DNA from 3 places in the Marinobacterium sp. YM272 genome. Region 1 is predicted to be linked to each of the others. Evidence: predicted binding sites of a transcription regulator. Region 1 holds the regulator's gene; each other region holds the start of a gene.
The links. The regulator sigma-54, encoded in region 1, starts transcription at its own class of promoters, with help from an activator protein. The targets are predictions, from matches to a motif close to TGGCACNNNNNTTGCTNT.

Region 1 (9,655 bases):
GGGCACCCTTCAGGCGGCCATCCATGCGCGCACGGATATAGCCGTTTTCCACCTTGATGTCGGCACCCATCGCCTCAAGACCGCGGATATGCAGGTCGACCGGCCGGCTGCCGATGGCACACCCGCCCGGCAGGGAGATATCCGCACTGCCGTAACGTGCCAGCAGCGGCCCGAGCACCAGGATAGATGCACGCATCGTTTTTACGAGATCATAGGGCGCACAGAAATCGTTAATCGGCCTCGGATCGATCTGTACGCTCAGATTTTCGTCCAGCATCAGCTCGACGCCCATGCGGCGGATCAGCTCCAGCATGGTCGTGATGTCGTGCAGGTGGGGCAGGTTGCAGATCGTCACCGGCTCGCTGGCGAGCAGCGTGGAGGCAAGAATAGGCAGAGCTGAGTTCTTGGCACCGGAAATCCGCACTTCCCCGCGCAGGGGAACGCCACCCTCTATTATCAGTTTATCCATCAGGTGTTCCTGTATGCCGAGCGCTTACTGCTTGGCGGCCCACTGTTCGGGGGTAAAGGTCTTTATCGATACGGCGTGAATTGCGCCGCTGGCGATCTGTTCAGTCAGGCAGGCGTATACCAGCTGCTGTTTCTTGACCGGCGAGAGTCCGGCAAAACACTCGCCAACCGCCGTCACCTGAAAGTCGCAACCTTCGCCGGCGGTATGAACGGTGCATCCATCGAGCTGTTGCTCGATGATCTGTTTAACTTCTTCAGCTTGCATGCAGAACTCCGAAATGCAGAGTTTTAGATTCGTTTCAGGACAGGGGGTGAATGATACAGGTTAGGCGATGATCGGACCACCTCGCGACCCGACCTCGCCTGCCGCTGTATTAAGACAGGAGTTAACCCAGGCTATGATCGAGGCCGACCAGGTCAGCGACCGATGCCATACCCTGTGGAATGTTACGCAGACTCAGATCGAAGCCAAGGCTCTTCGCGTAGCGGCGACAGGCGAACCAGAGCGCCAGCGCCGAACTGTCAGCCCGGGATACGCCGGCAAGGTCGAGCACCCGATCGCCCTGGCCCGCCGCCAGCAGAGACTCAAGCTCGCCGCGCACGGTCATGACGCTGGAGAACAGCAGGTCGCCACTCACCGCGATCACGTTGCTATCGCGCTGCTCAACCTTCGTCACTACCACGCGCTCCATCGTTCAGCTCGGAGGATACCTGGCTTTCCCAGCTGTCGATAACGCCGGTCACGCTGTTCTCACGCTGGTAGATATCGGCAAACTGGTTCTTGAACGTCAGACGCAGGTTGACGCCATCAACCAGCACGTTCACCAGTGTCCATTGGCCATTCTGCTTCAGCATGTAGTAATCCAGGGTATAGGTGTTACCGTTGCCGGAGCTGACCTTTACGTTGATTACCTGCTTGTCCGGATCGGGACTTTCACCGCGCTGAGGCAGGATTTCGTAGCCGGTAAATTCGAAGCCGACGATCGCCTTGGCAAAGGTTTTCAGCAGGGTGTTCTTGAACACCGCGGAAAACCGAGCCAGCTCTTCTTCAGAAGCGCGGCGGTAGTACTTACCCATCACCCGCTTGGCGATGTAGGGGAAGTCGACCACCGGCGAGATCACCTTTTCAACTTCCAGCATCATGCGGTCGAGATTTTCCGGCGCCTTGAGGGTTTCATCCTCAACCACCGCCAGCATATCCCGGGTAGTGCCATCCATTACGTTGCTGGCTTCTTGCCAGCTCGGCTGCGTATTTGCCTGCGCAACGCCGGCAATGACCAGCATCGCCAAAGCCACCAGGGCGCCTTTTGCACGATTGACCATATTCATCAGTTACTTACCTCATTAAACAGGAACTTGCCGATAAGATCCTCAAGCACCAGGGCCGACTGGGTATCGGAAATCCGGTCACCATCTTTCAACGTGTCATCCTCAGCACCCGGGGTAATGCCGATGTACTGCTCACCGAGCAGACCTGAGGTCAGGATCTGTGCCGAGCTATCCGTGCTCAGAAAGTCCACGTCATCGTTAATTTTCATCTCCACCTCGGCCATCAGCATCTGGGGGTCTAAACGAATTGCCGTCACCTCCCCGATCTGAACGCCGGACATCGCCACCTTGGCACGGGGGGTCAAGCCACCGATATTATCGAAGCGGGCGAGCACGGTGTAGCCACCTCCCTGCTGAGACAGATTCAGGCCACTGATGTTCAATGCCAGAACCACCAAGGCAAAAAAACCGGCCAGCATAAGGAAGCCCACGCTGATCTCCATTGTACGCATGCGCATTGTTACAGCTCTCCAAACATTAATGCGGTCAGTAAGAAATCAAGCCCCAGTACAGCCAGGGACGAAAACACGACGGTCCTGGTTGTGGCCTGGCTGATCCCTTCAGAAGTAGGTATGCAGTCATATCCCTCAAACACGGCGATCCAGGTCACCACGAAACCGAAGACCAGCGCCTTGATAATGCCGTTGAGTACATCCGCACGAAAATCGACGGCCTGCTGCATATTGGCCCAGAAGGAGCCTTCAAAGATGCCGAGCCATTCCACCGCGACCAGCGCGCCACCCCAGACACCAACCACCGAAAAGATAATCGTCAGGATCGGCATGGAGATGAAGCCTGCCCAAAGGCGCGGCGCGATGATGCGACGCATCGGATCGACACCGATCATCTCGAAACTGGCCAGCTGCTCGGTTGCCTTCATCAGGCCGATTTCGGCAGTCAGGGCGGATCCGGCGCGCCCGGCGAACAGCAGTGCCGTCACCACCGGCGCGAGTTCACGCACCAGGCTCAGGGCAACCATCTGCCCCACCGCCTGCTCGGAACCGTAGTCGACAAGAATGGTGTATCCCTGCAGGCCAAGCACCATGCCGATAAAACCGCCGGAGACGACGATAATGATCAGCGAGAGCACGCCAACAAAGTAGAGCTGCTTGATCAACAGCGGAAACATGGTGACCGGCTCCGGTCGGGCGATAAGCGACTGCATCAGCAGCTGCCCCGCACGCCCGAACGCGGCCAGTCGCGACAGGCCGCGATGGCCCAGTGACTGAATCCAATCCAGCATCTATCAATTTTCCCGTAAGAGTTGCTGCAGATAATCCGGTGCCGGGTAATGGAAGGGAACCGGACCGTCCGGCAGCCCCTGCATGAACTGGCGCACCTGATCAGATTCCACTGCCGCCAGCTCTTCGGGGGAACCCTGGGCGATCACCCGACCATCAGCGACGATATACACGTAATCGGCAATACTCAGCGTTTCCTTGATATCGTGGGATACCACGATGCTGGTATGGCCAAGAGCCTGGTTAAGGCGACGGATCAGGTTGACCAGCACACCCATGGCGATCGGGTCCTGACCGGTGAACGGCTCATCGTACATAACGATATCCGGATCCAGCGCGATGGCGCGGGCCAAGGCTACACGGCGCGCCATACCACCTGACAACTCGCTCGGCATCAGATCGGCGGCACCACGCAGGCCCACCGCCTGAAGCTTCATCAGTACCACATCACGAATCATGTCGGCGGACAGATCGGTATGTACCCGGATCGGAAAAGCCACGTTCTCGAACACGCTCATATCGGTGAACAGGGCACCACTCTGGAACAGCATGCCCATGCGCTCACGGGCAGCGAACAGGTCACTGCGACCGAGGGTCGGGATGTTATCGCCCTCAAGAAGAATCTGCCCGGCATCGGGCTTAAGCTGCCCGCCGATCAGCTTTAACAGCGTGGTTTTACCGGTTCCCGAGGGCCCCATGATCGCGGTCACTTTACCGCGTGGAACCTGGATATCGATATTATCGAAAATAGTGCGTGAACCGCGGCTGAAGCTCAAACCGCGGATATCGATAATATTGTCGCTGAGAGGGTCCATATACCTGCCTTAGAATGTCCCGTATTCAGTTCCTTCTGGCACGTTGCGAGGACAATGCAGAATGAATCAAAGCGCAAAAATATATCACTCTGCCCCTGAAAACGAAACTTTATCCCCTCCCCGGATAGCCGGGTGTGCCCGGGACTCCCACTGTTGTAAACTCTTGCCCTCTACATCTTTCACTCCCTCAAAGAGATTGAGTTTCCCATGTCCGATTTCGACTTTCTCCGCGCGGGCAGCCGCACCATCGAACTGGAGCTGGATGCAGTCAAGAATCTGCTCAGCCATCTGGACGAACGTTTCACCCGCGCCTGCGAACTGATGCTCAACTGCAAGGGGCGCGTCATCGTTACGGGCATGGGCAAGTCGGGGCATATAGGCAACAAGATCGCGGCCACCCTGGCCAGCACCGGAACACCTTCTTTCTTTGTACACCCGGGCGAGGCAAGCCATGGTGACCTGGGCATGTTCACCCGGGACGATGTGGTGCTGGCACTGTCCAACTCCGGCGAAACCGCCGAGGTGGTGACGATCCTGCCACTGATCAAACGGATGCAGGCGCCGCTGATCAGCATCACTGCCAAACCCGAGTCGACCCTTTCCCAGGCGGCTGATGTAAGTCTGCACATACCGGTTGACCGGGAAGCCTGCCCGCTGGGACTGGCCCCGACCTCCAGCACCACGGCACAGCTGGTGCTGGGCGATGCTCTGGCGATCGCCCTGCTGGAAGCACGCGGATTCAGTGCCGAGGACTTCGCCTTTTCCCATCCCGGCGGGGCTCTGGGTCGCCGCCTGCTGCTGCTGGTCGATGACATCATGCATACCGGCAACGAAGTACCCCACGTCGATGTGGAGACCTCCATCCGCGATGCGCTGCTGGAGGTGACGCAAAAACGCCTGGGCATGACCGCGGTCACGGATACGTCCGGTGCCTTGGTTGGCATCTTCACTGACGGCGACCTGCGTCGTACGCTGGACCAGGAGGTCGACCTCAAGCAGACACCGATCGACCAGGTTATGACCGCCAACTGCACCACCATCAAAGCGGGCATTCTTGCCGCCGAAGCACTGCAGATCATGCAGAGCCGCAAGATCAACGCCCTGATCGTGGTGGATGAAAACGATCGCCCGGTGGGCGCCCTGAACATGCACGATATGCTGAAAGCGGGAGTTATCTGATGCTCGAATCTCTATCCCAGGAACAACTGGCCAAACTCAAAAAAGTCAGGCTGGTGGTATTTGATGTCGACGGCATACTCAACAGCGGTCAGCTCAACTTTCTTGCCGACGGCCGTGAAATTAAGTCGTTCAGTATCCTTGATGGCCTCGGCATCAAGCTGCTGCACAAGGGCGGCATCAAAAGCGCCATTATTACCGGACGCCGCTCACCCCAGGTCGAACTGCGCGCCGAAGCCCTGGGAATCAACTACCTGCGCCAGGGGCGGGAAGACAAGCGCATTGCGCTGGAGGAGCTTTGGCAGGAAACCGGGTTCGATGCAGAATCCACCGCTTATATCGGCGATGACCTGCCCGATCTCGGCGCCATCCGCTGTGCCGGTTTTGGCGCCACGGTACCGAATGGCCACTGGTACGTACGCGAACAGGCCGACTGGGTCAGCACCACGCCCGGGGGCCAGGGTGCAGGACGCGAGATCTGCGAACTGGTTCTCGCCGCCCAGGAGAAACTGATGCCGATCCTTGAGGAGTACCTCTGACGTGCTGACTGCGGGACGAGTGCGGCTGCTTGTTGCCCTGGCGATTCTCACGCCACTGTTGCTCTGGTGGGGTTTTGCCGGCAACAACCTGCCGCAGGAAAAGACGCTGCGCCAGGATACGGATACCAGTATCGACTTCTTCATGCGCGATGCCGAGACCCGCTACTGGGGTGAGGACGGCTCTTTTCAACGCAGCTGGACAACCCCCGAACTGCGCCACTACCCCAGGCTCAACTCCAGCAAGCTACTTGAGCCCAGCACGCTGATGCCGCAGGATAAGGGTGGGGCATACAAAATACGCGCCAACGAAGGCTGGGTGCTGGATGATCAGAGTGAGATTCAGCTTGCAGGCGATGTGGAGGTTAACCATAATCCGCTATCCGGGCCCGGCTCGGTACTGACAACCAGTACGCTCAGCGTTTACCCACCCAGGGATTATGCCGAGACAGACGCCCCCGCCACGTTGATTCGCGAAGACGAGCGCACCGAAACCACCGGTCTCGAGGTGTACTTCGACGAGCGCCGGGTTGAACTGCTTTCTAACGTAAAGGGTAGATACAATGCGCCTTAAACCGACCCTTCCTGCCGCGATCTGCAGCCTGGTATTCTGGCTGTCGGCTCCTGCCATGGCGCTTCCCGAGGATTCATCCCAGCCGATCCAGATCGGCGCCGACAGCGCCAGCATGAACGACAACACCGGCGTGACCGTGTACCGGGGCAACGTGGAAATCGAACAGGGCTCGATGAAAATTCGCGGCGACCAGGTCGAGCTTTACCGCAGCGCGGACGGCGATGTAGACCGTATCGTATCTATTGGTCGACCGGCAGAATTTGAACAAAAACCCAACGCCGATGACCCCGTCACCCATGCCTACGGTTTGCGCATGGAGTACCGGGTAAACCGGCAGGAAATCACGATCACGCAGGAAGCCCGCGTCGAACAGGGAAAAGACACATTTTCCGGCCAGCGCATTGTCTACAACATGGACAAAGCGATAGTTAACGCCTTCAGCAGCGAAAGCGGCGACCAACGGGTCAAAATGGTGATTCAGCCCAAGCAGGCTGGAGACAACCCATGATGCAGCTTGAAGCCCTCCACCTGGCCAAGAGTTACAAAAGCCGCCAGGTCGTGCGTGATGTATCGCTGCAGATCAGCAGCGGCGAGGTCGTTGGCCTTTTGGGCCCCAATGGCGCCGGCAAGACTACCTGTTTTTATATGATCGTCGGTTTGATCAAGGCGGATCACGGCCAGATTCGCATCAACCAGGACGACATTACCCGGCTACCGATGCACGGCCGGGCCCGTTCCGGTATCGGCTACCTGCCGCAGGAAGCGTCCATATTTCGCAAGCTCAGCGTTAAAGACAACCTGCTTGCCATCCTGGAAACACGCAAAGACCTGAGCAAGGCGCAGCGTGAAGCCAAGCTGGAACAGCTGCTCGAAGAGTTTCATATCACCCATCTGACACACAGCATCGGCATGTCGCTGTCAGGCGGTGAACGCCGCCGCGTGGAAATCGCACGCGCCCTGGCAACCGAGCCCCACTTCATCCTGTTGGATGAGCCGTTTGCAGGCGTAGATCCGATCTCCGTCGGGGATATCAAGCAGACGGTAAGACACCTGCAGGACAGGGGCATCGGCGTGCTGATCACAGATCACAACGTACGTGAGACGCTCGATATCTGTCAGCGCGCCTATATTGTAAGTGACGGCGGGATCCTGGCGCAGGGCAACCCGGAACAGATCCTGGCAAACCAGCAGGTACGTCAGGCTTACCTTGGCGAGCAGTTCAGGCTCTAGCAGCCTGGGGCGCCACTAACACCGACCCAGTAATGGTTTATCGCGTAGTAGTATGAAGCAATCCTTACAGCTCAAAATCGGTCAGCAACTCACCATGACGCCACAGCTGCAGCAGGCGATCCGTCTGCTTCAGCTATCGACGCTGGATCTGCAGCAGGAGATCCAGCAGGCGCTGGAGAGCAACCCGCTGCTCGAGGTCAGCGAAGAGGATAACGAACTGCCGGGCAGCGACGACGGCAATGAGAGCGATAACACCCAGGAAAAACCTGAAGCCGCCGAAAGTGGCGAATCCGAGCGCGAAGAAAGCTACGAAGATACCCCGGAAGACAGCTGGAGCGAGGATATCCCGACCGAGCTGACCACTGACAGTTCCTGGGATGACACTTACCAGACGACCCCGGCCGCCTCCGCTCCCGCGCGCGATGATGACTGGGAACCGGGCGATAACGACACCCGCGACGAGACCCTGCAGGACCACCTGATCTGGCAGCTCAACCTGACACCGATGAGCGATAACGACCGTCTGGTGGCTGAAGCGATCATCGACGGTATCGAGCCGGATGGTTATCTCACCCTGTCAGTGGAAGAGCTGATCGAGCAGTTCACCCGCCAGTACCCGGAAGACTTCATCGAGACCGAGCAGGACGAGATCGAAGCAGTCCTGCACCGTGTCCAGCAGTTCGACCCGCCCGGCGTTGCAGCCCGCGACCTGAGCGAGTGCCTGGCGATCCAGCTGCGCCAGCTGGACCCCGACACCCCGTACCTGCAGGACGCACTCAGGCTGGTCAGCGAGCACCTGCAACTGCTCGGCAACCACGACTACAAAACCCTGCTGCGGCGTATGCGGGTGAAGGAAGAGCAACTGCAGGAGATCATCCGCCTGATCCAGTCGCTGAACCCGAAACCCGGCGCGATGATCAATCCGAGCCAGTCGGAATATGTCATCCCCGACGTGGTGGTCACCAAAATCAAGGGTGAGTGGGCGGTCAACCTCAACCCCGAGGCCGCGCCGAAACTGCGGATCAACGCCCAGTATGCTGACCTGATCCGACGCGCCGACAACAGCGCCGACAACAATTTCCTCAAGAACCATCTGCAGGAGGCGCGCTGGTTCCTTAAGAGCCTGCTGAGCCGCAACGACACCCTGCTGAAGGTGGCCACAGAGATCGTTGAACGCCAGTCCGATTTTCTTGAACAGGGCGAAGAGGCGATGAAACCGATGGTGCTGCATGACATCGCCGAAGCGGTGGGCATGCATGAATCGACCATCTCGCGCGTCACCACACAAAAGTACATGCACACGCCGCGCGGCATCTTTGAGCTGAAGTATTTCTTCTCCAGCCATGTCAGCACTTCGGACGGCGGCGCAGCCTCCTCCACCGCCATCCGCGCGCTGATCAAAAAGCTGGTGTCAGCGGAAAATCCGGGCAAACCGCTCAGCGATAACAAGATCGCTCAACTGCTGGACGAACAGGGAATCAACGTCGCCAGACGCACGATTGCAAAATATCGTGAAGCGATGGCAATTCCGCCTTCTAATGAGCGGAAGCGTCTGGTTTAATTGAAGTGGAAAGCACGATAAAAAAGCGTGCATTGTGACTAGGAGAAAACGTATGCAGATCAACATCACTGGCCATCATGTCGAACTGACCGATGCCCTTAACGACTATGTTCGTACCAAGTTTGACAAACTGGAGCGCCATTTCGATAACATCACCAACACCCAGGTGACTCTGAGCGTTGAGAAGCAGCGTCAACAGGCCGAAGCCGATCTTCACCTGGCCGGCGGCCAGATTTTCGCGACGCACGAACACGATGATATGTATGCAGCCATCGACGGACTGGTGGATAAACTTGATCGCCAGATCATCAAGCACAAGGAAAAGATGAAGGCGCACAAATAAACGAAAACCGGACGCTCCTGTCAGATAATGAACTTAACTGAACTGCTGAACGAATCGCGCACTCTCTGTCACGCCGATGTCGTCAGCAAAAAAAGAGCCCTCGAACTGGCCAGCGATACTCTCGCTGGCCAGTCTGGTAATCCCCCCTCGGAAGAGATCTTTGCCGGTCTGTTGAACCGGGAACGCCTTGGCAGTACCGGTATCGGTGATGGCGTTGCGATCCCCCATTGCCGGTTGCCCGCCTGCGAAAGCGCGGTGGCACTGGTGATGACACTGGCGACGCCGATAGACTTTGACGCTATCGACAACCAGCCCGTGGACCTGCTCTGCTTCCTGCTGGTGCCCGAAGACGGCGCAGAGGAGCATCTGCAGACACTGGCGG
Region 2 (9,655 bases), 1.3 Mb from region 1:
ATTTCGATGCCTGCGCCGGTTAATATTTTTAGGCCGCGCTCTTCCAGCGTTGCCTGTAGCAACCCGGCTGCGCTCCTGTCCAGCTGGCGGTTCAACAGCCAGGGACCACGCTGCAATACGCAGGTCTGCATGCCCAGCTTTCTCAAGCCCTCAGCGGCTTCCAGCCCCAGCAGACCGCCACCGACTACGACCGCGCGCCCGCCTCTGGCGGCCCGGGCCTGCAGCTGCTCCACATCCGCCCAGGTTCGAAAGCCCATCACACCGTCAAGCTCGATCCCCGGCATCTCCGGCATCGCAGAACGGGAGCCGGTGGCAAACACCAGCCGGCGATACCGAACCACCTTTCCGCCCGCCGCTCTGACAAGTCTCGTGGCCGGGTCCACCTCCAGGACCGGATCGCCACACAGCAGCTCTATCCCCTGCTCTGCGTACCAGTCGATTTCGTTAAGCTCCACGTCACTCGCACCCAGCTCACCGGCCAAAAACGGTGACAGCAGCACCCGGTTGTACGCGGGCCTGGGCTCTTCACCGATGACCAGGATCGACTCGGGCCGGTTCGGCTGTTTGCACAACTCCTGCAGCAGCCGGTTAGCCGCCATGCCGTTACCGATGATCAGCAGATCGACCTGCTTTCTCATGACCTTATCCTTCCTTATCCGTCACTTAAGCCCGGGCCTGCTTTTTTTCCGCAGCCTCCTGGCTCGCGCCGGCAGCCTTCTGACTGCGGTGCTGACCGATATCCTCCACCTTGCGCTGCTTCTCATAAAGGAAGCTGAGCACTTCGTGGCGGTAATGGTTGTACTGGGGATCGTCCGCCAGCTGGATACGGTTACGGGGACGTTCCAGTTCGATATCCAGGATCTCGCCCACGGTAGCCGCGGGTCCGTTGGTCATCATGACGATGCGATCGGACAGCAGAACCGCTTCATCCACATCGTGGGTGATCATGATCACGGTGTTGTTCAGGTCCTTCTGGATCTCCATCAGCGAGTCCTGAAGGTGTGCACGGGTCAGTGCGTCCAGCGCGCCGAAGGGTTCGTCCATCAGCAGCACCTTGGGCTCCATGGCCAGCGCGCGGGCGATACCGACGCGCTGCTTCATGCCGCCGGAGATCTCATCCGGGCGCTTGTGCATGGCGTGGGTCATGTGGACAAGTTCCAGGTTATGCTCGATCCAGGCCTTCATCTCGGCCTTGGATTTCTTGCCCTTGAACACCTGCTTCACCGCCAGCTCCACGTTCTCGTAGGCGGTCAGCCAGGGCAGCAGCGAGTGGTTCTGGAACACTACGGCACGCTCAGGGCCCGGCTCGTTCACCTCTTTGCCATCCAGCACCACACCACCGGTGGTGGACTGGTACAGGCCGGCAACGATATTGAGCACAGTGGACTTACCGCAGCCGGAGTGGCCGATCAGCGAAACAAACTCACCCCGTGCGATCTTGAGGTTTACGTTATCCAACGCCTTGAAGGAGCCCTTCGGCGTCGGGAACTCGATGGAGACACCGGTCAGTTCGAGATGCTTAGACATGTTGAGCCCTCCTTAACGGGTAATTGCATTTTTGTCCCAGGACACACGGCGCTGCAGCAGCAACATGACCCTATCGAGCAGGAAGCCGATCAGGCCGATCACCAGCACCGCCACCATGATGCGGCCGAGGGAGTCGGAGCTGCCGTTCTGGAACTCGTCCCAGACGAACTTGCCCAGGCCCGGGTTCTGCGCCAGCATCTCCGCGGCGATCAGTACCATCCAGGCGATACCCAGCGACAGGCGCAGACCGGTAAAGATCATCGGCACCGACGACGGCAGCACGATCTTGATCACGTGGGTCATCCAGCTAAGGCGCAGCACCTTGCTGACGTTCTGCAGATCCTGGCTGACGGCGGATACACCAACGGCGGTATTGATCAGCGTGGGCCAGAGACAGCAGAGCGCGACGGTAAACAGGGAAGTCAGGAACGACTTGGCAAACATCGGGTCGTCGGTCACGTAAGCGGCACTGACCACCATGGTCACCAGCGGAAGCCAGGCCAGGGGCGATACCGGCTTGAACAGCTGGATAATCGGATTCAGCGCCGCATACAGCGATGCATTCAGGCCGATGCAGATCCCCAGTGGGATAGCGATGATCCCGGCGATGGCAAAGCCGGCCAACACGGTCACCAGGCTGGTACCGATCTGGTCAAAGAAGGTCGGCTTGCCGGTGTAGTCGCGAATCTTCGGCACATAATCCGGATCCTTGGCGACGCGATCGGCATTGCGCTGCTCCTGACGCTCATAGAACGCCGTCTCCCGCTCACGCTCACTGACATGCTCGGCATAGAGCGCCACCGACTGCTCGTAGACCTGCGTCGGTCCCGGAAACTGCCCCAGCGAGGTGTCGATCTGCTTGGCGCCGGCCTGCCAGATAAACAGGAACACGGCGAGGCCAAGCAGCGGCAGCCCCAGCGCCCCTAGCGCACGCTTGAACCAGCTGCCCAGGGTATCGTTGGATTTCACACCGGCGATGCTGGAAACTCCGGCCAATGCCATACGAATGCTAGTCATGGGTAAACTCTCCTCCCCCGGATATGCAGCCCCGGAGGGCTGCTCCGAAGCTTAGATTTGCTCTTCGCCCTTGAGGCCGATGCTGAACTTCTCGAGATACTCGTTGGGCTTGTGACCGTCATAAGTCACGCCATCGATAAACTGGGTCTGCGGCGCCTTGAAACCGTCTTCAGAGTCGAAATCCGGGAACTCAGACGCATCCATCTTGCCTTCGGCAATCAGCTCTTTCGCAGCGATGGCGTAGATATCCGGGCGGTACACCTGCTTGGCGATATCCATGTACCAGCTGTCCGGCTTGGGCTCGGCAATCTGGCCCCAGCGGCGCATCTGGGTCAGGTACCAGATCGCATCGGAGTAGTACGGGTAGGTGGCGTTGTGGCGGAAGAAGACGTTAAAGTCAGGCACGTCACGCACATCGCCCTTCTCATATTCGAAGGTGCCGGTCATGGAGTTGGCGATCACCTCCTCATCCGCGCCCACGTAGGTCGGGCGGGACAGAATCTCTACCGCTTCGGGGCGGTTGGCGTTGTTGTTTTCATCCAGCCACTTGGCGGCGCGGATCATCGCCTTGACCACGCGGATATGGGTGTTGGGGTACTTCTCGGCCCACTCTTTGGAGACACCGAACACTTTTTCCGGGTTGTCTTTCCAGATCTCGTAGTCGGTGATCACCGGCACACCGATCCCCTTGAACACCGCCTGCTGGTTCCAGGGCTCACCGACGCAGTAACCGTAGATGGTGCCGGCTTCCATGGTCGCCGGCATCTGCGGCGGCGGGGTAACGGAAAGCAGCGCATCCGCCTGAAGCTGGCCGCTGGTGTCGCCCTTGGCCGGTGCGTAGTAACCGGGGTGAATACCACCGGCCGCCAGCCAGTAGCGCAGCTCATAGTTGTGGGTGGAGACCGGGAACACCATGCCCATGTTGAACGGTTTACCCTCGGCCTTGTACTTATCCACAACCGGCTTGAGGTAATCCGCCTTGATCGGGTGCACCGGTTTGCCATCTTCACCGACCGGGATATTGGGCTTCATCTGTTCCCAGATATCGTTGGAAACGGTGATGCCGTTGCCGTTCAGATCCATGCTGAACGCGGTAATGATATCGGCCTTGGTACCAAAACCGATGGTCGCACCGAGCGGCTGACCGGCGAGCATATGAGCGCCATCCAGCTGGCCGTCGATGACGCGGTCCAGCAGCACCTTCCAGTTCGCCTGGGCTTCCAGGGTCACATAGAGCCCTTCATCCTCGAAGTACTGCTTCTCGTAGGCGATCGCCAGCGGCGCCATATCGGTGAGTTTGATGAAGCCGAATTTCAACTCCTCTTTCTCGGCATAGCCCACCTCGGCCAGAGCTGGAAGTGACAGGGAAGCAGAGGCCAGGCTGACAGAAGCAGCCAGAAGGACACGCTTGCACAGAGAACGACGGTTCAGGGTCTTTTTCATAACAACTCCTATCCAGAAACAAAAAAGGGCGCCGCTCCCACACCCCAGACCTCGGTCTGTGATACAGGAACGGCGCCCTTGCCGTATTCGCTAATTGTCAGGCTCTAAACGAGCATTCGGTGGCGGTGTCGTCGATCTGGAAGAAAAAGCCGACACGCCTCGATTTGCAAAAGCTAAAGCGAAGCTCGTGCCAATTCTTATTTATTCCTTTAAAAACAATCCGATAAATAAAAGCCAACCTCAAACATGCCTGTGTGGCTTCGCGAACCTGCACCGACATCAAGCAGTTTCTCCGTTTTTTTGATCAAAAATAGAGCAACTGTCCAGGAATGCTGACTACCCCGCTGCCCTCAGAACCAGCACAAATAACCACTCCCATCTTTATATGCCTAAAGCGTCAATTACCGGCCATGAATAGCATAAACCGTAATGAACGGTTCACCGGCCTGATTCCGCACCACTTGAGTGCATAACGCCTCCAAGCAATGCGTAAAAACCGAGAAAATCGGCGAACACCTCAGCTAGGCCTTTGAATTGTATACGCGCCCATTGATGGCACCAGACTTGCAGTTTCTTCGACAAGTAAGTGGTTAAACAATTTTCCGGAAAAGTCTTCGGACGTTTTCGATAGATGGCAAAGGCGCCTGAATCTCCCCCTGCTAAGGCAGGCTCGAGGTTCAGGCGCTTTTTTTTTGCGGGGCCTAAAGATGAGCAACAACACAACCTGTCCCTACTGCGGCGTTGGCTGCGGTGTCAGCGCCGAAATCAGAGATGAGCAGATCATCGCCGTCTCCGGTGACGAGACACACCCCGCCAACCAGGGGCGCCTCTGCGTCAAAGGCAGCGCGCTGCACGAAACCACCGGAGAGCACGACCGACTGATCCAGCCCCGGGTCGATGGCGTTGAAACCGGTTGGAACCAAGCGCTCGACAGCGTTGCCGCTCGTCTCAGTTCGGTTATCGAGCAGCATGGACCCGAGTCGGTTGCCATGTACCTCTCCGGCCAGCTGCTGACCGAGGACTACTACGTGGCCAACAAGCTGATGAAGGGGTTTATCGGCTCCAGCCATGTGGATACCAATTCACGCCTGTGCATGTCCTCCACCGTTGCCGGCTACAAGCGCGCCTTCGGTGGCGACCTGATGCCCTGCAGTTACGAGGATATCGATCACGCCGACCTGATGGTGCTGGTGGGCTCAAATGCGGCCTGGAACCACCCGATCCTGTTCCAGCGCATGGCCGCGACGAAGCAAGCCAACCCCGCGTTGCGCGTGGTCGTGATCGATCCGCGTCGCACCGCCACCTCGGAGCTGGCCGACCTGCAGCTGTCGCTGAAACCGGGCAGTGATGCGGTGATCTTCAATGCGATCCTGGTGCAGTTGGAAAAACGCGGCAAGGTCGACCAGGTCTATGTGGATAAGCATACCGAAGGCCTGGATGCAGCACTCGCAGCGGCGCGCCACAGCGCCCCTGACCTGGCCACAGCGGCCCGCCTGACCGATATACCGGAGGGGGATCTGGAAACCCTGGTGGAGTGGTTCTGCAACACCGAAAAGGTCCTGACCTTTTTCTCCCAGGGGATCAATCAGTCCAGCAGCGGCACCGACAAGGTCAACAGCATCATCAACTGCCACCTGGCAAGCGGCCGCATCGGCAAACCCGGTATGGGCCCCTTCTCGCTGACCGGTCAGCCCAACGCCATGGGTGGACGTGAAGTGGGCGGCCTGGCCAACCAGCTGGCCGCGCATATGGATTTTTCCAACGACGAGAACATCGATCGCGTGCAGCGCTTCTGGCAGGCACCGACTATTGCCCGTCAGGAGGGATTGAAAGCAGTGGACCTGTTCTCGGCTATCGAGCGTGGCGAGATCAAGGCGGTCTGGATCATGGCCACCAACCCGGTGGTCAGCCTGCCCCAGGCCAGCCGGGTGCGTAAAGCGCTGGAGCAATGCGAGTTGGTGATTGTTTCCGAATGCATGGCACAGACCGACACCGTGGAGCTGGCCCATATCGCCCTGCCCGCCACCACCTGGGGCGAGAAAGATGGCACCGTCACCAACTCTGAGCGGCGCATCTCGCGCCAGCGCGGGCTCATTTCGGCACCGGGCGAGGCAAAAAACGACTGGTGGATTATCTGTGAGGTCGCCAAACGACTGGGCTTTACCGAACCATTCAGTTATTCCGGCCCGGCAGCCATTTTTCGCGAACACGCCGCGCTCTCCGGGTTTGAAAACGACGGCAAGCGGGGCTTCGATATCAGCGGGCTCTCACAGATCAGCAACACTGAATACGATGAACTTACCCCCATACAGTGGCCGGTAAACGCTTGCGCCCCGAAAGGAACAACGCGCCTGTTTGCCAACGGTCAGTTTTTCACCCCCAATGGCAAAGCGCGCCTGCTGCCGATAGAACCTCGTCTGCCTGAACAGCAGCCCAGCGAAACCTGTCCACTGGTGGTTAACACCGGTCGGCTCCGGGACCAGTGGCACACCATGACCCGTACCGGCCGCGCTGCCCGTCTGCTGCAGCACCGAAGCGAGCCGTTTATCGAGCTTCATCCCAGCGATGCAAAGCGTTTCAAGATCGCCAGTGGCGATATCGCCGTCCTTGAGAGCAAGCAGGGCAGCTACGTCGCCAGAGCACAGCTAAGCGAGTCACAGCGCCCCGGTGAACTCTTTATCCCTATGCACTGGAACGAGCAGTTCAGCGGCAATGCGATCAGCGGCAATCTGATCGATGCGGTGGTGGACCCGGTATCGGGCCAGCCCGAATCCAAACAGGGTGTGGCGAGCATCCACCGACTCGAGACTCGATGGCAGGCACGGCTGTTGAGCCGCGCTGCGAGCGCCCCCCGCGCGCAATACTGGAGCCGGGCGCCACTGCAGTACTGCACCAGCTTCCGCCTGGCCGACACTGACGCTGTCACCGACTGGGCCGCCTGGTGTGACGAACAGCTTGGCTCAACACCCGATTTGCTACTGGAAGATAAGGCTGAAGGCCGTTTCCGCGCCTGTGGATTCGCCGGAGATCGTCTCGACTGGGTGCTACTGGTCGAGCGCGACAACAATCTGCCTGACCTGGATTGGCTCGACACACAGTTCGCCTTGGGTTCGCTCAACCAGGATACACGACGCCAGCTTCTGGCGGCACGCGCACCGGGCGCTCAACCCTGCGGCGCCGTGATCTGCAGCTGCTTCCAGGTACGCGAACCGGCGATTCTTGAGGCGATCAACGCCGGCAGCGACTCGGCCGAAAAGCTGAGCGAACAACTCAAATGCGGAACCAACTGTGGTTCCTGCCTCCCCGAACTTAAGTCGCTGATCGCTAACAGCGTCAAGGAAGCCGAACATGTTTCTGAGTAACCGCTTCAACCCACTGGCGCAGACTTTCAACCGCATCATCGATCTGGGCCGGCGCAAAACAAACACACCGATAAACACCGCCTTCAAGGCCGGTCGCAAATCAACAGGCAAGCCTGGCGAGGTGCACCTGATCGGCTGCGGCCCCGGTGCGGCAGACCTGCTGACGGTGCGAGCCGACCGGCTGATCCGCGCAGCCCAGGTGGTGATCTACGATCGCCTGGTCGGCGAAGATATCCTCGACCTGATCCCCGCCGATGCCGAACGCTATTACGTGGGCAAGGCACCCGGTGATCATAGCGTTCCCCAGGCGGAAATCGGCACGATGATGGTGGAGCAGGCCAGCCGCGGTAAAACCGTGCTGCGCCTGAAGGGCGGAGATCCGGCGGTTTTCGCCCGCATGGCGGAAGAGATCGAGGCACTTAACAGCGCCGGCATTCCCTGGCAGATTGTCCCCGGCATCACCGCCGCATCGGGCTGCGCCGCCGCGGCAGGTATCCCGCTGACCGATAGGGGCAGTGCCCACCAGGTACGTTTCGTCACCGCTACCCATCATGCCGATCATCTCAGCCACGACTGGGCAGCACTGGCACGCAGGGATCAAACCCTGGTGTTCTACATGGGTCTGGAGGCTCTGCCCACCATTACCACGGAGCTGCAGAAACAGGGCTTACCCGGCGACTGGCCTATTCTGCTGATCGAGAACGGCACCCGAGCAGATCAGCGTAACCTGCTTGCGTCTCTCGACTGCATTGTGGATAAAGCCCGGGAGGCACAGTTCCGCTCCCCCAGCCTGATTATTGTCGGCGAGGTGACCCGCACCGCCCGGGCGCAGGCGATATCACTTGCCAGAGCACAGGAGGTCGCCTGACAATGGGCGCGATCTTTCTGGGGAACTACCGTGTCAGACGCGAACAACACGACAAAAGAGACTCAAAACGAGTTGACCGGGCTGGTATTGGCCGGCGGTCGCGGCCGCCGCACGGGCGGGCAGGATAAGGGGCTGATCGACTTTGAAGGGCGCCCCCTGGTGAGCTATTCACTGGCTGCATTGGAGCCGCTCTGTCACCGGATCTATATCAACTGCAACCGCAACCACGACGCCTACGCGGCCTTTGGCTACCCGCTTATCTCGGACCCCGATGACAGTTTTCCCGGCCCGCTCAGGGCCCTCGGTGAGCTATTGCCACAGCTGCCCGATGAGGACCTGATTATCCTGCCCTGCGACAGCCCCGGCATCGGCCAGACGCAGCTTGAAACCCTGGTCGAGATCAGCCAGACCTACCCGGACCACTGGGTCTACCTGCGCGCCGACGGACGTGATCATCCGCTGCATGCACTGCTGCCCCGCTCGCTTAGACAACCGCTGCTGACATTCATACGTGAGAGCGGCGAACAGCGCCTGATGCGGGCCATCGATGCCCTGCCCCATGTGGCGGTGGAACTGGCGGATGCGCCGCTACTTAACCTGAACCGTATTTAACCGATTCCGGGCATTTTAGGAAAAATTCCTATAGGCCTGAGCACAATGCGGTGGGATCATAGCGACATGCGCTGCAGGGAGTGCAGCAACGGCAGGATGCCGTTAGGGATAGAAACTTGGATTTACACAGGCGCTGGACCGCCTGACATTGCAGGGATTAGCGGGCAGGATGCCAACAAGGCTTGCACCACGGATAGTGTGCAAGCCTTTATTTTTTATAGGGTAAGGAAATCAGTAGCCGGTCGAATTACTCGCCCGGCTTCCAACCCGAGGTGATCGGATAACGCCGATCCCTGCCAAAGCCTCTCTGCGTAAGACGCGGCCCTACCGGTGCCTGACGCCGCTTGTATTCGTTGATATCAACAAGACGCACCACGCGATTCACATCGGCCTCGGCAAAGCCTTCAGCGATAATCGCCTTGGCACTGTAATCACGCTCCACATACAGCTCCAGAATCCGATCCAGCACATCGTAATCGGGCAGGCTGTCCTGGTCTTTCTGATCCGGCGCCAGTTCTGCTGAGGGCGGCCGGTCAATGACACGCTGCGGAATTACCGGGGATATGCGGTTGCGATACTCGGCCAGTCTATAGACCAGTACTTTTGGCACATCCTTGAGCACATCGAAGCCACCAGCCATATCGCCGTAGAGAGTGGAATAACCCACCGCCATCTCCGACTTGTTGCCGGTGGTCAGCACCAGGTAGCCCTTCTTGTTGGAGATCGCCATCAGCAGCACTCCGCGGCAGCGGGCCTGCAGGTTCTCTTCGGTGGTATCCGGCCGGGTACCCTCAAACTCGTCGGCCAGTGACGCCATGAACGCTTC
Region 3 (9,655 bases), 650 kb from region 1:
GCAATGCCAGCTCGTCTTCGCTCATCTCCCGGGTCAGGTACCAGCCAACAAAAACAGCCACGAAGAACCCGCCGAGGGGCAACATGATATTGGCAGTCAGGAAATCAAGGAAGTCGAAGGCGGTCATTCCGAAGATTAAAAAGTCGGACGTCACGTTGAACGAACCCAGCGCCAGCAGTCCCAGTAGCCAGACCAGCACACCCAGCAGGATCGACGCTTTGGTGCGACTCAGCCCGAGTGTCTCGACCAACCAGGCCGCTCCCGGCTCCATCAGCGAGATCGCCGACGTCCAGGCTGCAAAACCGACCATCAGGAAGAACAGGAAGCCGAACACCTGACCACCGGCCATCTGACTGAAGGCAACCGGCAGGGTAATGAACATCAGGCCAGGCCCTGCACCCGGATCCAGCTGGTTACCGAACACAATCGGGAAGATCGCCAGACCGGCGATCAGTGCCACCAGGGTATCCAGACCCGCAATGGCCAGAACCGTGCCGCCGATGGAATCACGTTTACCCATGTAGGAACCGTAGGCCATGATCGACCCCATCCCCAAAGAGAGGGTGAAAAACGCGTGACCCAGCGCGACCAGCACCGCATTCCAGGTGAGCGCTTCCGGCTCAAAGTGGAACAGGAAATCCCACCCTTCGGCGAAATAGCCACTGTTTATCGAGTAGGCCAGCAACACGAACAGCAGCACGAACAACAGCGGCATCAGCACGCGGGTCGCCCGCTCCAGCCCCTTGTTGACGCCCCCGGCGATCACCATCATCACCAGCACCACGAACAGGCTGTGCCAGATCAGCAGGGTTTCCGGATCTTCCAACAGGGCACCGAACATCTGCCCGGCCTCTTCGCTGCCGATATCGACAAACTTACCGCTGCCCATACCGGCGATGTAATAGAGCACCCAGCCGGCCACAACGGAATAAAACGAGAAGATAAAGAAGCCTGCCAGCGCCCCCATCCAGCCGACACCGGCCCAACGGCCATGATGTCCAGCCTCATAGGCCACCTCCCGCATGGAGTTGATCGGGCTCTGACGGCCACGACGCCCTACCAGCACCTCTGCCATCATGATCGGCACACCGACCAACAGGATGCAGAACAGGTAAACCAGTACGAAGGCTCCGCCTCCGTTCTCACCGGCGATATATGGGAACTTCCAGATATTCCCCAGACCGACAGCAGACCCGGTAGCCGCCAGAATAAAGATCCAGCGGTTAGCCCAGGCCCCGTGAATAGACTGCTTGTTTTGCATTACTCTCACTCTGGTTTTACGTAGGCGCGCAATTGTTCATGTTTCAGACAGCAGTATCAACCTCCAACCGCCAAAACCGGTCTATTTCCTGATCACGAAGACAACTTTTGTTCTGCTTTCCTTGAACCCGGGCCGCCCGTATAATCGCGCCCCATGGCGAAAAAGAAAAAGGCACCGGGCGGAAATACCATCTGCCTCAACAAACGTGCGAAGCACGAATACACCATCGAGCAGAAGTTCGAGGCCGGCCTGTCCCTGACCGGATGGGAGGTCAAAAGTCTGCGCGACGGACGTGCACAGCTGGTCGATTCCTACGTCGTTTTCAAGAACGGCGAAGCCTGGCTGGTAGGCGCACACTTCACACCACTGATTACGGCATCAACGCACGTCGTCGCCGATCCCCGTCGTGACCGCAAGCTGCTGCTGCACGCGAAAGAGATCTCACGACTGGTCAACGCCGTCGAGGCCAAAGGTCACACCTGTGTGGCACTGGCCCTGTACTGGAAGAACGGCCGCGTGAAGTGCGAAATCGCACTGGTGAAAGGCAAGAAGCTGCACGACAAGCGTGCCGCTGAAAAGGAAAAAGACGCTAACCGCGAAAAACAGCGCGCCATGGCGGTACATAAAGCCTAACCGGAACTTGTACCTCTTTCATGTTGTCTACTGATCGCGTAAGATTTGCGCTCTTATCCGGGGGTGACTTGGCTTCGACGCCGATTGCGAACCCTTGGGTGCATGCCGAGAACGTGATGATTCTCGTAAATCCCTCATCACACTAGTTATAGTTGCAAACGACGATAACTACGCTCTAGCAGCTTAAGTCTGCTAGCGCCGCACTCTCAGGTGTCTGTAACTAAGAGGTTCGCGGTGTCATATGAGACAGAATCGCCCGGATGCTTCGCCCTAAGCTGAACGGTTAAAACTAAAAGGGCTCGCCCACAACACCCTGGCTCTCGGGTCGTGACGGGTTAACCTAATAGAGCAGCCTAAGCATGTAGATCTCGAGGCAGAGGATTGGCGGACGCGGGTTCGAAACCCGCCACCTCCACCACCAAATTGCTAAAGTTAAGAGCCTGTTTTTACAGGCTTTTTTCTTTTCTGGTGCCTACCACTTCTTCCTGTAATGTCGAAATAGCTGTTGCGCGAAAGGCTCAACTACTGAGCTATCGGTTTCGTCACGCCTTTAAAGGCAGGTACAAAGTGACCTGCCCTCAACTCACATCCCGACTCCTTGTTCTATTGCGGCAGTTTCTATGCCCCAAGCCTGCGGTAATTACTCCACCGACTTTTTGCTGGCATCCTCACGGGAGCGGGAGCGCCAGCCGACCACGCCGCAGACAACGCTCAGTACCAAGGCTCCACCGGAGATGAATCTGAGGGTTTCCCGGTCCTGGCGCATCTGCTCCACCAGCGCGGGTTCCACCTGCTTTATCGCCTCTTCGCTCGGGGTCTTGGAGAAACTCCAGATCGCCAGCATCAGGAAACACAGCGCCGTCGCATACATGAACTCTTTCATCTGACTCTCCCTGAGCATTTATTGGCTGGCCAAGATAACATTCCCCGCACTCCGCAAGCCATAACGCGATGTCACTCTGGTACAGGTGTTGCTGCTCACCTATGGTAAAAAAGAGAATCCTAAGATGGAGCCGAGAATGTCCGATAGCCAGCACAGTACCGAAGATTTCTTCCTCGCCTCGAAACGGTCCGAAATCGCTTCGCTCAAACAGCTGATGGCCAGCTGTACGCTGGTTACACAGGTCAGCAACCTGATTCACGAGCTACAGCGTGAGCGCGGGCTCTCCAACCTGTTTCTCTCATCGGGAGGCACCCGGCTCAGTGAACAGCGCCACGCCCAGGTGACAAGTTCGCGACAGGCAGAGGCCGCGCTCCGTGCCGGGTTGGACCTGATCGATATCGATGCCGGCCCGCTGGCCGGTCGCGCCCGGCTGTTTAACAACATTGCCCATGTCCTGCAGGGGCTCGATGCCCTGCCGGGCCTGCGCCAGGGAGTGGATGAGCAGTCTCTGTCCGCCCGGGAAAGCACCCAGGCCTACAGCCGGCTGATGCAGGCGCTGCTGTCGGTGATCTTCGAAGCGGCGGATATCTCCGATGATCCCGAGATCACCCGTGAGCTGGTGGCGATGTTCAACTTCATGCAGGGCAAGGAGTACGCCGGGCAGGAGCGTGCCTGGACGGTAAGCGGCATCGCCACCGGCGAATTCAGCGCCGAGCTGCTGGACCAGCTGCGCAATCTGGTGGCAGCCCAGGATCACTGCTTCAACACCTTCAAGGAGTTCTGCAAACCGCCGCAGTTGAAGGCCTGGACGGCGTTGCAATCAAGCGCCGAAACCACCGAATTCATGCGCCTGCGGCAGGTGATCGCGCGTATCGAACCCGGCTCCGGCGTTCCCCCGGATATCAGCGAAGTCTGGTACGACCTGGCCACCCAGCGCATCGACGCCATGCAGACACTGGAGCAGGAGCTGGCCGACGTGCTGCTTGAGTTAAGCGCGCAGCGCGTGGAGCAGGCGGACCAGGAGCTGAAACAGCAGCGCGATACCCTGGCCGCCCTGGACACTCCCGCCACCTCGCCGCTGACCATGCTGCTGGGCTCCGGCGGTCCACTGCAGGAGAACCTGCCGCAGACCGGCTCCGTGGGCCCGGACTGGGTCCGCTCCCTTTATGGCCTGGTACAGCAGCAGTCCGAAAGCCTGAAGAAGATGAACGACGAGCTCAGCGCCGCCCGTCAGGCTCTCTATGAGCGCAAGAAACTGGAGCGGGCCAAGGGCCTGCTGATGCAGTACCAGGGCCTGGATGAGGAGCAGGCGTTCCGTACCCTGCAACAGAGCGCCATGACGCAGAATAAACGCCTGATCGACGTGGCCGAGCGCGTCATCACCGATGTGGAACGTCTCATGGCCGCTGCGCAGGCGACTGGCAAGTCTTCTCGCGATCCAAACAGGCGCAAAAAGTAACGCACCTGCACCATGGGAAAGCAAAACAATCGCAACCCCGCGGTCATCAGCCCCTGAATAACATCAGAATATCCCACCGATTCAACGATTTTTACCCCTTGGCACATCGATTGCTTAATACAACTTATCTGAGCCAGCGTTGGCTCTGACTAACAAGCTAAGAGTATTTGGATAATGGCGTCCATCACTTACCTGCCCCCGGGCAGGTCAGGTGTGGGCGCTTTTTTTTCGTCTGCTCTTGGAATAACCCATTTCCGTGTGTGATGACTAACTGCTGACAGAGGCACTTAACCATGGCTTATCTGATCCCTTCCGAGTTTGTGACCAAGATGGTCGATGCGGGCGAATCCAAGGTCCATATGTCCACCCGCGATACGCTGATCCGCGCCTATATGGCCGGTGCGATCCTGGCGCTGGCCGCCGTGTTCGCGGTGACCGTCGCCGTGCAAACCGGCGTTTTCCTGATCGGCGCGATCCTGTTCCCGGTGGGCTTCTGCATGCTCTACCTGATGGGCTTCGACCTGCTCACCGGCGTGTTTATGCTGACCCCGCTGGCCTGGCTCGACAAGCGCCCCGGCGTTACCCCATCACAGATTCTGCGCAACTGGGGCCTGGTGTTTGTGGGTAACTTTGCCGGCGCCTTCACTGTCGCGGTGATGATGTCCTACATCTTCACCATGGGTTACAACACCGACGGCGGCGCCATCGCTGAGAAGGTTTCCGGTATCGGTGAAGCACGTACCGTCGGTTACGCCGCCTATGGTGCCGATGGCTGGCTCACCATCTTCATCCGCGGCATGCTGTGTAACTGGATGGTCTCCATGGGCGTGGTGGGCGCGATGATCTCAACCCATGTCAGCGGCAAGGTCCTGGCGATGTGGATGCCGATCATGCTGTTCTTCTTCATGGGCTTCGAACACTCCGTAGTGAACATGTTCCTGTTCCCGTTCGCGATGATCATGGGCGGTGACTTCTCCGTGGCCGACTACCTGATCTGGAACGAAATCCCGACTGCCCTGGGCAACCTGGTGGGTGGCCTCGCCTTCACCGGTCTGACCCTCTACACCACCCATGTGCGTACCGGCGCCAAGCGCAAGGCCGCAGCCCAGGCACCGACCGGCAAGCCGAGCTCAGCTTCTGCCTGAACGGCCTCTAGCATGATCAACCTCAGCCCGGATCTCCGCGGCTGAGGTTTTTCCTAACGACTCTGCCTGGCGCCCTGCCCATGAGCAATCAACTGACACTCAGCATCGGCCAGCATTCCAACCGGGGCCGGAAGACTGAAAACCAGGATTTTCACGGTGCTCGGGTACCGGATGAGCCTCAGTTGACGCTCAAAGGTGCTGCCCTCGCCATCGCCGACGGTATCAGCACCAGCAGTGTCAGCCAGATCGCCAGCGCCACCGCTGTTAAAACCTTCCTCGATGATTACTTCTGTACCTCTGATGCCTGGACTGTCAAAACCGCCGCTGAGCGGGTGATTCAGGCGACCAACTCCTGGCTTCACTCCCAGACCCAGCGCAGCGAATACCGCTACGACAAGAACCGCGGCTATGTCTGCACGCTCAGTGCTCTGGTGCTTAAAGGCACCACGGCTCACCTGTTCCACGCCGGCGACAGCCGCATCTACCGCCTCCGCGACAGCGGGCTTGAGCAGCTGACCAAGGACCACCGCCTGTGGATCTCCCAGGAGGAGAACTATCTCAGCCGTGCACTCGGCATAGACGACTACCTGGAGCTGGATTACGAGGCGTTGCCGTTAACGCTCGGCGATACCTTTCTGCTGGCCACCGACGGTGTCTATGAATATGTGGATACCACCTTTATTCGTTACGCCATCAGTGAACACCCCGATAACCTGGACCGGGCCGCCGAAGCGATCATCCAGCAGGCCTACGAACAGGGCAGTCCCGATAACCTGAGCCTGCAGATTGTCCGCATCGACGACCTGCCCCGCCCGGAAACCACGCACCTGCCGCTGCAGCTCGACAGCCTGCCGTTGCCGCCCGTTCTGGAACCGCCCGCGGAGTTTGATGGCTACCGGATCGTCCGCGAGATACACGCCACCAGCCGCAGCCATGTGTATCTGGCTGTGGATAAAGAGACTGATCAGCAGCTGATTCTGAAGGCGCCGTCGATCGATCTCGGTGAAGACCCGGCCTATCTCGAACGCTTCATGATGGAGGAATGGATCGCCCGGCGCCTGAACAGCCCCCACGTGCTTAAGGCCGCGCCCTGCCCGCGACCGCGCAACTACCTCTATACCCTGACGGAGTATATCGAGGGACAGACCCTGGCCCAGTGGCTTATCGACAACCCCAGGCCGGAGCTGGAAAAGGTTCGCGATATCATCGAACAGGCGGCCCGCGGGCTGCGCGCCTTCCACCGCCTGGAGATGGTTCACCAGGATCTCAAGCCCGATAACCTGATGATCGACAGCAGCGGTACGGTGAAGATCATCGATTTCGGTTCCACCCGCGTGGCGGGTATCGACGAGACCCTGATCGGCCAGGAGCAGCCCCCTATTCTCGGTACCGCGCTCTACACCGCACCGGAGTATTTTCTCGGTGAGCAGGGCAGCGCCACCTCGGATCTCTATTCCCTGGCCGTTATCGCCTACCAGATGCTGTCGGGGCGTTTTCCCTATGGCCCGCAGGTTGCCCGCGCCCGCACCCGGGCGGCACAACGGCGCCTGCAGTACGACTCGGTGCTCGATGACGAGCGGGAGATTCCGGCCTGGGTGGATGAAACCCTGAAAAAAGCGCTCCAGCCCGACCCTTTCAAGCGTTATGACGAGCTCTCCGAGTTTATCCACGACCTGCGCAAACCCAGCCAGGCGTTTCTCAACCGCACCCGCCCGCCACTGATTGAACGCAACCCTGTGCAGTTCTGGCAGGGCGTCAGCGCGCTGCTGATGGCGGTGATCGTCTACCTGGTGACGCAACTCAATTGACCGTGCATTTCACAATCAAGGAGAACACCCATGATCAGCTCCCGCGAACAAGTGACCGCAATGATTCTTTCCGCGAAGGTCAGCAAGGGCCTGAAATGGACTGAGGTGGCCGACAAGGTCGGCCAGTCCAAGGAGTGGACCACCGCCGCCTGCCTCGGCCAGATGACCTTCAACAAGGCGCAGGCCGAAACGGTCGGTGCCCTGTTTGACCTGTCCGATGAGGCGGTGGCCTGGCTGCAGATCGTGCCTTCCAAGGGCAGCGGCGGCATCCCCACCGATCCGCTGCTCTACCGTCTGTACGAGATCGTCAGCGTCTACGGCGGCTCAATCAAGGAGCTGATCCACGAAGAGTTCGGCGACGGCATCATGAGCGCCATCGACTTTTCCCTGGATATCCAGCGTGAAGAGGACCCGAAAGGGGATCGCGTCAACATGGTGATGTCGGGCAAATTCCTGCCCTACAAGAGCTATTGATTCGCGGCAAACCTGGCGAAAGGAGTGTCCGGCTCAGTGGTCGGGCAGCTCCAGCACCACCTCGAGCCCGCCCTCGGGCCGGTTGGATAACCGGACCTCTCCGCCGTGGGAATGCGCGATGGTGCGCGCAATCGACAAGCCCAGACCGATACCGCCGGTCTCCCTGCTGCGCGAGCTCTCCAGCCGCACGAAGGGATCGAACACCCGTTGCTGATCCTCTTCAGGTATACCAGGCCCCTGATCACGCACGGTAATAAGCAACCGGTCGTCCGCCTCCTTCAGAACAACTTCAGCCAGCTGACCGTAATGACAGGCGTTCTCGATCAGATTGGTCAGCGCCCGCCGGAGCGAGCCCGGCCGACACGTATAGAGTACTCGTTGAGACTCGTCGTACTCGATCTTATAGCCCAGATCACGCAGATCCTCACAGATACTGCCGACCAGTGCCGACAGGTCCATGTTGCGCCGCTCCTCCTGTACCGACTCCTCGCGAGTGAAGGCCAGAGTTGCCTCCAGCATATCCTGCATCTGGTCGAGAATGCTCAGGATCTTGCCACGACTCTTCTCCGGCTGAATGAACTCGGCGTGCAGGCGCAGAGACGTCAGTGGTGTGCGCAGATCATGGGAAATCGCCGCCAGCATACGGGTACGGTCATCGACAAATCGCTGCAGGCTCTCCTGCATCCGGTTAAAAGCACGGGTGGTGCGACGCACATCATCGGAGCCCCGCTCGGGAATGGATTCACTCATTTCGCCACGCCCGATGCGGTCAGCGGCAAGGCTCAGCAGGCCCAACGGGGCCGATACATAGCGCACAATCAATACCACGACCATCACTGTCAGCGAGAACAGCGCCAACGCCACCAATAGAGGTGCGATCCAGCCTGGCAGACTACTGGGGGATCTGAGCGTGGCGTTGAGCCACTTACCATCCGGGCGAAGGATCGATAAGCCAGCGATCGGCAGCGCCGCATCGCCCGGATCGAACAGCAGATTTGGTTTAAGCAGGTTTTGCACCCAGCTGTAACACCAGTAGTAGCGCGGGCTGATCGACAACTGCACATTTTCCGGATCGCCGCTGACGAGGCTCATCAGGCGCTGATAAAGCGGGTGGTCCAGCGCCGCCCGGTTATAAGGCTCGGCTGTCGCGCTATCGCCAATGCTGAACTGAAAACGTTCACTGGTCACAGCTCCCAGAACCTCAGTCTGCACGCCCTGGGGCGTTTCATCGAGCAACCGGTCCATCGCCGCACTGCGCGAGATCAGGTCCTCCATCTGGCTCAGTCGCACCGCGCGGCTGCGCTCCTCGAAGAACACGTAGACGGTGGTAGCGTTAACCACGCCCAGCGCCAGAATAAGCAGCACAATCACGCGGCCTGGCAGACTCTGTCGCAGATAGCTCAGCATCACTCTACATCCACAGTCAGCATATAGCCGCCGCCCCAGACGGTTTTGATCAGTTCAGGCTGGGTAGGGTCACGCTCGATCTTGCGCCTCAGGCGGCTAACCTGGTTATCGATACTGCGGTCGAACACATCCGCCTGCCGCCCCCGGGTCAGATCGAGCAGCTGCTCACGGCTCAGTACCCGATGTGGATGGGAAAGGAAGGTGGAGAGCAGCTTGAACTCGGCAGTACTGAGCGGTACTGCCACGCCGTCGCTGCCGATCAACTCACGCCGGGCCATATCCAGCACCCAGCGATCGAAATTCAGTTTCTCTGCCTCAACCGCTTCGCGCTGGAGTGGCATCGCTTCCGCACGGCGCAACACTGCCTTGATCCGCGCCAGCAGCTCGCGCGGAAAGAAGGGTTTAGTCAGGTAATCATCGGCACCCATCTCCAGCCCTACCACCCGGTCGGTCTGCTCCGCCATGGCGGTGACCATGATGATCGGGATCTGACTCGACTCACGCAGTTGGCGGCACAGGCTCAGCCCATCTTCGCCCGGCATCATCAGATCGAGCACGATCAGATCGATGGCGCTGACCGCCAGG

Region 2: the regulator sigma-54 is predicted to act here: its motif matches at 4,163-4,180, upstream of ACQUQP_RS00090 (CmpA/NrtA family ABC transporter substrate-binding protein).
Region 3: the regulator sigma-54 is predicted to act here: its motif matches at 2,855-2,872, upstream of ACQUQP_RS03390 (nitrate- and nitrite sensing domain-containing protein).

Annotation. Positions count from the first base shown of each region.
Region 1 covers NZ_CP194171.1:1,365,557-1,375,211, reverse strand. The annotation lists gene murA (UDP-N-acetylglucosamine 1-carboxyvinyltransferase) at 1-469, opposite strand, end outside; gene ACQUQP_RS06375 (BolA family protein) at 494-733, opposite strand; gene ACQUQP_RS06370 (STAS domain-containing protein) at 855-1,145, opposite strand; gene ACQUQP_RS06365 (MlaC/ttg2D family ABC transporter substrate-binding protein) at 1,132-1,797, opposite strand; gene mlaD (outer membrane lipid asymmetry maintenance protein MlaD) at 1,797-2,255, opposite strand; gene mlaE (lipid asymmetry maintenance ABC transporter permease subunit MlaE) at 2,258-3,040, opposite strand; gene mlaF (phospholipid ABC transporter ATP-binding protein MlaF) at 3,044-3,853, opposite strand; gene ACQUQP_RS06345 (KpsF/GutQ family sugar-phosphate isomerase) at 4,061-5,032, shown strand; gene ACQUQP_RS06340 (KdsC family phosphatase) at 5,032-5,568, shown strand; gene lptC (LPS export ABC transporter periplasmic protein LptC) at 5,570-6,139, shown strand; gene lptA (lipopolysaccharide transport periplasmic protein LptA) at 6,129-6,647, shown strand; gene lptB (LPS export ABC transporter ATP-binding protein) at 6,644-7,369, shown strand; gene ACQUQP_RS06320 (RNA polymerase factor sigma-54) at 7,422-8,930, shown strand; gene hpf (ribosome hibernation promoting factor) at 8,983-9,273, shown strand; gene ACQUQP_RS06310 (PTS sugar transporter subunit IIA) at 9,301-9,655, shown strand, end outside.
Region 2 covers NZ_CP194171.1:17,600-27,254, forward strand. The annotation lists gene ACQUQP_RS00075 (NAD(P)/FAD-dependent oxidoreductase) at 1-638, opposite strand, end outside; gene ACQUQP_RS00080 (ABC transporter ATP-binding protein) at 664-1,527, opposite strand; gene ACQUQP_RS00085 (ABC transporter permease) at 1,540-2,544, opposite strand; gene ACQUQP_RS00090 (CmpA/NrtA family ABC transporter substrate-binding protein) at 2,596-3,987, opposite strand; gene ACQUQP_RS00095 (nitrate reductase) at 4,695-7,349, shown strand; gene cobA (uroporphyrinogen-III C-methyltransferase) at 7,336-8,217, shown strand; gene ACQUQP_RS00105 (NTP transferase domain-containing protein) at 8,248-8,829, shown strand; gene ACQUQP_RS00110 (NAD+ synthase) at 9,077-9,655, opposite strand, start outside.
Region 3 covers NZ_CP194171.1:715,817-725,471, reverse strand. The annotation lists gene ACQUQP_RS03410 (sodium-dependent transporter) at 1-1,261, opposite strand, end outside; gene smpB (SsrA-binding protein SmpB) at 1,415-1,894, shown strand; RNA gene ssrA (transfer-messenger RNA) at 1,954-2,312, shown strand; gene ACQUQP_RS03395 (hypothetical protein) at 2,535-2,777, opposite strand; gene ACQUQP_RS03390 (nitrate- and nitrite sensing domain-containing protein) at 2,914-4,236, shown strand; gene ACQUQP_RS03385 (formate/nitrite transporter family protein) at 4,530-5,381, shown strand; gene ACQUQP_RS03380 (protein kinase domain-containing protein) at 5,462-7,189, shown strand; gene cynS (cyanase) at 7,220-7,663, shown strand; gene ACQUQP_RS03370 (ATP-binding protein) at 7,697-9,070, opposite strand; gene ACQUQP_RS03365 (response regulator) at 9,070-9,655, opposite strand, start outside.